DNA from 3 places in the Jeongeupia sacculi genome. Region 1 is predicted to be linked to each of the others. Evidence: predicted binding sites of a transcription regulator. Region 1 holds the regulator's gene; each other region holds the start of a gene.
What was found. Region 1 encodes HrcA, which represses chaperone genes, less so after heat shock. Its sites were predicted from a motif close to ATTAGCACTCGNNNNNNNCGAGTGCTAAT; they were not measured.
Positions count from the first base shown of each region.

Region 2: a site for HrcA is predicted at 1,334-1,362, ahead of rpoH (RNA polymerase sigma factor RpoH). Genes of this name have one in related genera too.
Region 3: a site for HrcA is predicted at 1,269-1,297, ahead of groES (co-chaperone GroES). Genes of this name have one in related genera too.

Region 1 is NZ_AP024094.1:1,112,255-1,114,521, reverse strand. Features, by position in the region: gene JLC71_RS05230 (NAD kinase) at 1-670, opposite strand, end outside; gene hrcA (heat-inducible transcriptional repressor HrcA) at 789-1,805, shown strand; gene mltB (lytic murein transglycosylase B) at 1,857-2,267, shown strand, end outside.
Region 2 is NZ_AP024094.1:2,850,843-2,853,109, reverse strand. Features, by position in the region: gene queC (7-cyano-7-deazaguanine synthase QueC) at 1-364, shown strand, start outside; gene rpoH (RNA polymerase sigma factor RpoH) at 428-1,288, opposite strand; gene ftsX (permease-like cell division protein FtsX) at 1,463-2,267, opposite strand, start outside.
Region 3 is NZ_AP024094.1:2,248,768-2,251,034, reverse strand. Features, by position in the region: gene JLC71_RS10795 (DoxX family protein) at 1-214, shown strand, start outside; gene JLC71_RS10790 (VOC family protein) at 399-815, shown strand; gene JLC71_RS10785 (hypothetical protein) at 831-1,082, opposite strand; gene groES (co-chaperone GroES) at 1,371-1,661, shown strand; gene groL (chaperonin GroEL) at 1,715-2,267, shown strand, end outside.

The sequences.
Region 1 (2,267 bases):
TAACGACGATCGGGCGGTTTGACAGCGATTGCGGGCAGATCGGCACCAGCGTGATCGCCGGCAGGCTGGGGTGCAGAATCGGCCCGCCCGACGCGAGCGCGTAGGCGGTCGAGCCGGTCGGGGTGCTGACAATCAAGCCGTCCGAGCGCTGGCTGTAAACAAACTGGCGATCGATGATGATTTCGAACTCGATCATCGAACCGGTCGAGCCGCGGCTGAACACCACGTCATTGAACGCCAGCGACGGGCCGAACTCCTCGTCGCCACGACAGATCGTCGTTTCCAGCAGGATGCGCTCTTCCGGGACGAAGGCGCCGGCGAGCATGTCGCCGATCAATTTTTCCATCTCGCCCAGCGGCACATCGGTCATAAAGCCGAGTCGCCCCTGGTTCACGCCGATCAGCGGAATCCGGTACGGCGCAACCAGGCGCGCAATGCCGAGCATGGTGCCGTCGCCACCCATGACGATCACCAGGTCGGCAAGCCGGCCGATCATGTCACGTGCAACGGTGGGATGGTCGGTGATGCCGTGCTCGGCGGCGGCTTCCTCGTCGATCAGGACGCTGGCGCCACGGGCGGCGAGCATCGCCGCCAGTTGCACCATCGGTTCGGCGATGGTCGGCGTATTGCGGCGACCAACCAGGGCCACCGTTTTGAATAGGGTTGTCATGGCAAATTCCGGTATGAGCTGCACGGCCAGACTGCAGCTGCTGCCGCGCAAGTGCCCAGAATTAAACCATAGCCATCCCGAGCACGCACGGCTGCGACATCGGCGTTAGAATCGGGGCATGCTTAGCGAACGCGCCCAACACCTGCTTACCACGCTCGTCGAGCGTTATATTGCCGACGGCCAGCCGGTCGGATCGAAAACGCTCTCGCAGGCTAGCGGCCTGGTCGTCAGCCCGGCGACGATACGCAATGTGATGGCCGAACTCGAAGACCTCGGCTTTATTGCCAGCCCGCACACCTCGGCCGGCCGCATCCCCACCGCGCGCGGCTATCGTTTTTTTGTCGACTCGTTGATGGTGGTGCAAACGCTCGACATGCTCGAACAAAAAGCCTCGCCCGGGGTCACCGGCTTGCCGCAAGGCAATCCGCAACGCTCGATCGCTGCGGCCTCGCAGCTGCTGTCGCAGCTGACGCACTTCGCCGGTGTAGTGATGCTGCCCAAACGGCAGGAAGCCATTCTCAAGCACATCGAATTCCTGCAACTTGGCGATAACCGGGTATTGCTGATTCTGGTCACCGCCGATGGCGATGTACAAAACCGGATACTGAACACCAAAACCATCTACTCCGCAGCGCAACTGGCCGAGGCCGCCCATTTCCTCAACGCCCACTGCGTTGGAAAAACCTTTGCGCACGTACGTCAGGTGGTCGAGGTCGAGGTACATGCACTCAAGGGCGAGCTGGTGACGTTGCTGAACGCCGCGGCACAAGGCGCGTTGACCGAACCCGTTGACGAACCGGTGCTGATTTCGGGCGAGCGCAATTTGCTCGACAGTGACGATCTGGCGTCAAATATGGGGCGTTTGCGGCAATTGTTCGAGCTGTTCGACCGCAAAACCGCACTGCTGCAATTGCTCGAGATCGGCAACCGTGCCGACGGCGTACAGATTTACATCGGTGGTGAGTCCGGCCTTGAGCCGCTCGATGACTGCTCGGTTATTACTGCGCCGTATCGTGCCAATGGCGAAATCGTCGGCACGCTTGGCGTGATCGGCCCGACCCGGATGGCGTATGAACGGATCATCCCCATCGTCAATGTCACCGCCAAGCTGCTATCAAGCGCCCTTTCCCAATAATTTCCCATACCCACCTACTACCGCCACCCGGCAATGCCGGCTGAGGATTTCATGCGTACTCCATTGCTTGCCGCCCTACTTGCCATCACGATTGCCGCCCCGGCCCTGGCCGATGATGCGCTGATCGCCCGCCCCGAGGTTCAGCAATACATCGGCGAGATCGCTGCCAGTGAAAACATGTCGCGCGACAAGCTTGATGCGCTGTTTGCACAGGTAGAGCTGAAGCCGAACATCATCTCGATCCTGGATCGTCCCTCGACCAGCCGCCCGTGGCATCAGTTCCGCGGCAACTTCGTCAATCCGGTGCGTATCAAGGCCGGCGCCCGCTTCTGGCGCGCCAATGCCGAAACGCTGGCTGCCGTTTCGGCACGCTACGGCGTATCCGCCGATGTGATCGTGGCCATCCTCGGCGCAGAAACCAACTACGGCAGCAACACCGGCAGCTTCCGCGTGATCGATGCA
Region 2 (2,267 bases), 1.7 Mb from region 1:
GCTGGCGTGGGCCGAAGTGCTCAAGAGCGATGACATCTTCATCGGCGTCAACGCGGTCGATTACTCGGGCTATCCCGATTGCCGCCCCGACTACATCGCCGCGTTTCAAGCGATGGCGCGACTGGCGACGCGCACTGGCGTCGAGGGCTCGCCACTGACGATACACACGCCGCTGATCAGCCTTACCAAAGGCCAGATCATCCAGACCGGCACCGCGCTAGGTGTTGATTACGGCCTCACCGTGACCTGCTACCAGGCCGACGACGATGGCCGCGCCTGCGGGGTCTGCGATGCCTGCCGGCTACGCCGCGAAGGCTTTGCCGCCGCCGGCGTCACCGATCCGACCCGCTACCGGCCAGTCTGATTCTGGCTACGCGGCAAAACAAAAGGGCACCCGAGGGTGCCCTTTTTACTGATCACGATCCGCTCAGGCCGCGACCGGTACCAGCGCCGAGCGCATCTTCTGCAGCGCCTTGACCTCGATCTGGCGAATCCGCTCGGCCGATACGCTGTATTCGGCGGCGAGTTCATGCAAGGTCAGCCCCTTGCCTTCGTCGGCCAGCCAGCGGGTTTCGACGATGCGGCGGCTACGCTCATCCAGCGTATCAAGTGCTTCACGCAAGCCATCCGATTGCAGCCGATCAAGCGCACGACGTTCGAGCTGTTTGGTCGGCTCGGCATCGTGGTCGGCCAGCCAGTCGATCGGCGCAAAACCGCCTTCGTCGTCATCCTGATCGGCCATCAATGCGATGTCCTGACCGGTCATGCGCGTTTCCATTTCCAGCACTTCTTCGGGCTTCACCCCGAGATCGTCGGCGATCTCCTTGGCCTGCGCGTGCGTCAGCGCCGCAAAGCTCTTTTTCATCGAGCGCAGGTTGAAGAAGAGCTTGCGCTGCGCCTTGGTCGTGGCGATGCGAACCAGCCGCCAGTTGCGCAGGATGTATTCGTGGATTTCGGCCTTGATCCAGTGCACGGCAAACGAGAACAGGCGCACGCCGCGATCGGGCTCGAAGCGCTTGACCGCCTTCATCAGGCCGATATTGCCTTCCTGGATCAGATCCGCTTGCGGCAGGCCGTAACCGGCGTAACCGCGGGCGATCGACACCACGACGCGCAGATGACTCATCACCAGGCGGCCGGCAGCCTCAAGATCGCTTTCCTGCTGCAGACGCGTGGCGAGTTCGACCTCTTCCTCGACGGTCAGCATCGGAATCGCGTTCACACGATGGATGTAACTTTCAATGCTATCGCCAGCGGTAATCACCGGCAGGGCAAGGCTGTTCCCCATTCGTTCACTCCTGTCTTGCAGACGTTGCCACTCAACGACCATGATATTAGCACTCGTATCGTTTGAGTGCTAAGGGCGCTTCGGGTTCCGTAGATTCAAGCACGAGACATGCCGATGCGCACGGCAATTATGCCAATCGGCGCCATTGCCTCTCACTATGACAGACGCTTGAAATCAACGATAGCGCCGCAGATGCCGCCATACGGCAACCCATGCCCCCAGCAGGCACAGCAGCATCGTGGTTACGCAGACGACGGCAAATTCAATCGGCCCCGGCATGGCCAGCAGGAAAGGCTGGCCATAGGCGGCGGCGAGTTCGCCGACCGCCGGGTTCAGCCACGCGATCGCGCCGGCGGCGATGCCGCAACCGGCAAGGCCACCGAGTACGCCCTGGATGGCCGCGCTGTAATGAAACGGCCGGCGGATGAAGCTGTCGGTCGCACCGATCAGCTTGGCAACCTCGATTTCCTCGCGCCGGGTCAGGATCTGCATGCGGATGGCGTTGCCGGTGACCAGCACCAGCGCCACCGCCAGCAACAGCACCACGACTTCGAGCGCATGGCGACCGAGCGCAATCAGCTTCTCCAGCCTTGATGCCCACGCCGAATCGAGCTGCACCGAATCGACGCCCGGCTCGGTCAGCAGGGTTTGTTCCAGCGCGCTCAACTGCGCCGCCGGCACATCGCGCTTGGCGGTCAGCACGAAGGCATCGGGCAGCGGATTGTCGGACAGGCCGGCGAGCAGATCGCCGCTGCCGATCGCCGCTTCCATGGCCTTGAGCGCATCGGCCTTGGGCACGAAGCGCGTCTGCGCCAGCCGTTCATCCTTGGCGAGCTGCGCGCGCAAGGCGCCGACGTCGGCCTCGGGCTTGAGAAAGACCGTCAGCTGTGGCTCGACCGGCATGTTCGCGGTAACACCGGCCACGCTGGAGAGCAGCAGATACAGGCCGAGTGGCAGGCTGGCAACGAGGCCGATCACC
Region 3 (2,267 bases), 1.1 Mb from region 1:
GCTGGTACTGGGCCTGTTTGGCCGCTTTGCCGCCGCCGGTCTGTTCATCCTTAACGCCGTCGCGGTGATCTCCTATCCGGGGCTGGCACCGATCCAGCTCAAGGATCATCTGTTGTGGGGTGTGTTGCTGGCTTATCTGCTGATTCACGGCTGCGGTGCATGGTCGTTTGACCGGCTCTGGCAAGGCCACTGCGGGCGCAAACCGTTTGGATAGAAGCTAGAGTTTGAATCCGTCTGCGAACCGGCGTGGTCACACGTCGATCGCGCCGGCTATAGGTCTAAGCGCGGTGACGGTCGCGCACCTTTTGCCCTTCTCGAGCTTGCCGGCGCAGTCTATGCAGACTAGAACCCCAACACGCGTGCCGCATTGCGGCCGGTTAAACACGGAGTGATCAACCATGCAGGTTCAACCGTATTTGTTCTTCAACGGTCGTTGCGGTGAAGCGCTGGCCTTTTATCAGAGCGCGCTTGGTGCGAATGTTTCCATGCTCATGCACTTCAAGGATGCCCCTCCGGATGCGCATATGGATTGCGATACCGCCGGTTGGGGAGACAAGGTCATGCACGCCAATTTCAGCATCGGCGAAACGCAATTGATGGCGTCCGATGGCATGGGGCAGAATGCGCCGACGACGATGAGTGGTTGTGCCATGTCGATTGGCACCAAGGATATGGCCGAAGGCCAACGGCTCTTTGATGCGCTGGCCGCTGGCGGCCAAGTGCAGATGCCGTATCAGCCGACGTTCTGGGCTAAAGGTTTTGGCATGCTCACCGATCGTTTCGGGATTAACTGGATGATCAACTGCGAAGTCTGAAACAGACGTAACCCATCAAGGTTGGCCGGTTTGGTTCAGGTAGATCTCTGACAATTCGGCCAGCAAGTCTTCGGGCTTGTAACCGAGCTCGCGTGCCTTGGCGAGGATGCGCAGCTTGACCGCACTTTTGAGTTGAACCAGCGCCAGCCGGCGGGCTTGGGCGAGTTGTTCTGCACGATCTTCCGGGCTGATCGTCGTGCGTGTTGTGGCAAACAGCAAGGAAGGATGATCACCATCCTTGATGCCATCGGGCATTTTGAAATTCATAGGCTCCTATCTTATTCGGCCTGAGCGATTTGTGCGTTACATTTCTTACAAGCTAGCCTAAATATATGCCAGGCGGTAGGAAAATGTAAGAAATCTGGCGTGGAACGTCAACGTGCATAGGCACACACCGGGTTTGCCGGCTTTTTCGCCGCCGCACCCTTGAAAACCCCTAGTCCCGTCCCTATTATTGGCAGTCGTTAGCGATGAGTGCTAACAACGAACTTTTTGCGAACGCAAACCGAATCGTTCTGCACGTTTCGCGTCATTCATCTTCAGGAGAAGTTAACGATGAAAATCCGTCCTTTGCATGACCGTGTAGTCATCAAGCGCGTTGAGGCCGAAGAAAAAACTGCTTCCGGCATCGTTCTGCCGGGCAATGCCGCCGAAAAGCCGGACATGGGCGAAGTGGTCGCCGTCGGTAACGGCAAGATTCTGGAGAACGGCTCCGTTCGTCCGCTCGACCTCGCCGTCGGCAACAAGGTGATCTTCGGCAAATACAGCGGCCAAACCGTCAAGGTAGACGGTGAAGAGCTACTGGTGATGCGCGAAGAAGACGTCATGGGCGTTGTCGAGCACTAAGCTCCGACCCCATACGGTTTCAATCCTTTACAGAATTCAGGAGTATCTGAGAAATGGCTGCAAAAGAAGTCAAGTTTGGTGATTCCGCCCGTGCCAAGATGGTCAATGGCGTCAATATCCTGGCCGATGCGGTCAAGGTGACCTTGGGCCCTAAGGGTCGTAACGTGGTGCTGGAGCGCTCGTTCGGCGCGCCGACCATCACCAAGGACGGCGTGTCGGTCGCCAAGGAAATCGAACTGAAGGACAAGTTCGAAAACATGGGCGCTCAGTTGGTTAAGGAAGTGGCTTCCAAGACCAGCGATGTCGCCGGTGACGGCACCACCACGGCGACCGTGCTGGCGCAGGGCATCGTCAACGAAGGCCTGAAGTACGTGGCTGCCGGTTTCAACCCGACCGATCTGAAGCGCGGCATCGACAAGGCGGTGATCGCCCTCGTCGCCGAACTGAAGAAAATCGCCAAGCCGACGACGACCAGCAAGGAAATCGCTCAAGTCGGGTCGATCTCGGCCAACAGCGACGAAGTCATTGGCCAGAAGATCGCCGAAGCGATGGACAAGGTTGGCAAGGAAGGCGTGATCACCATCGAGGACGGCACCGGCCTCGAAG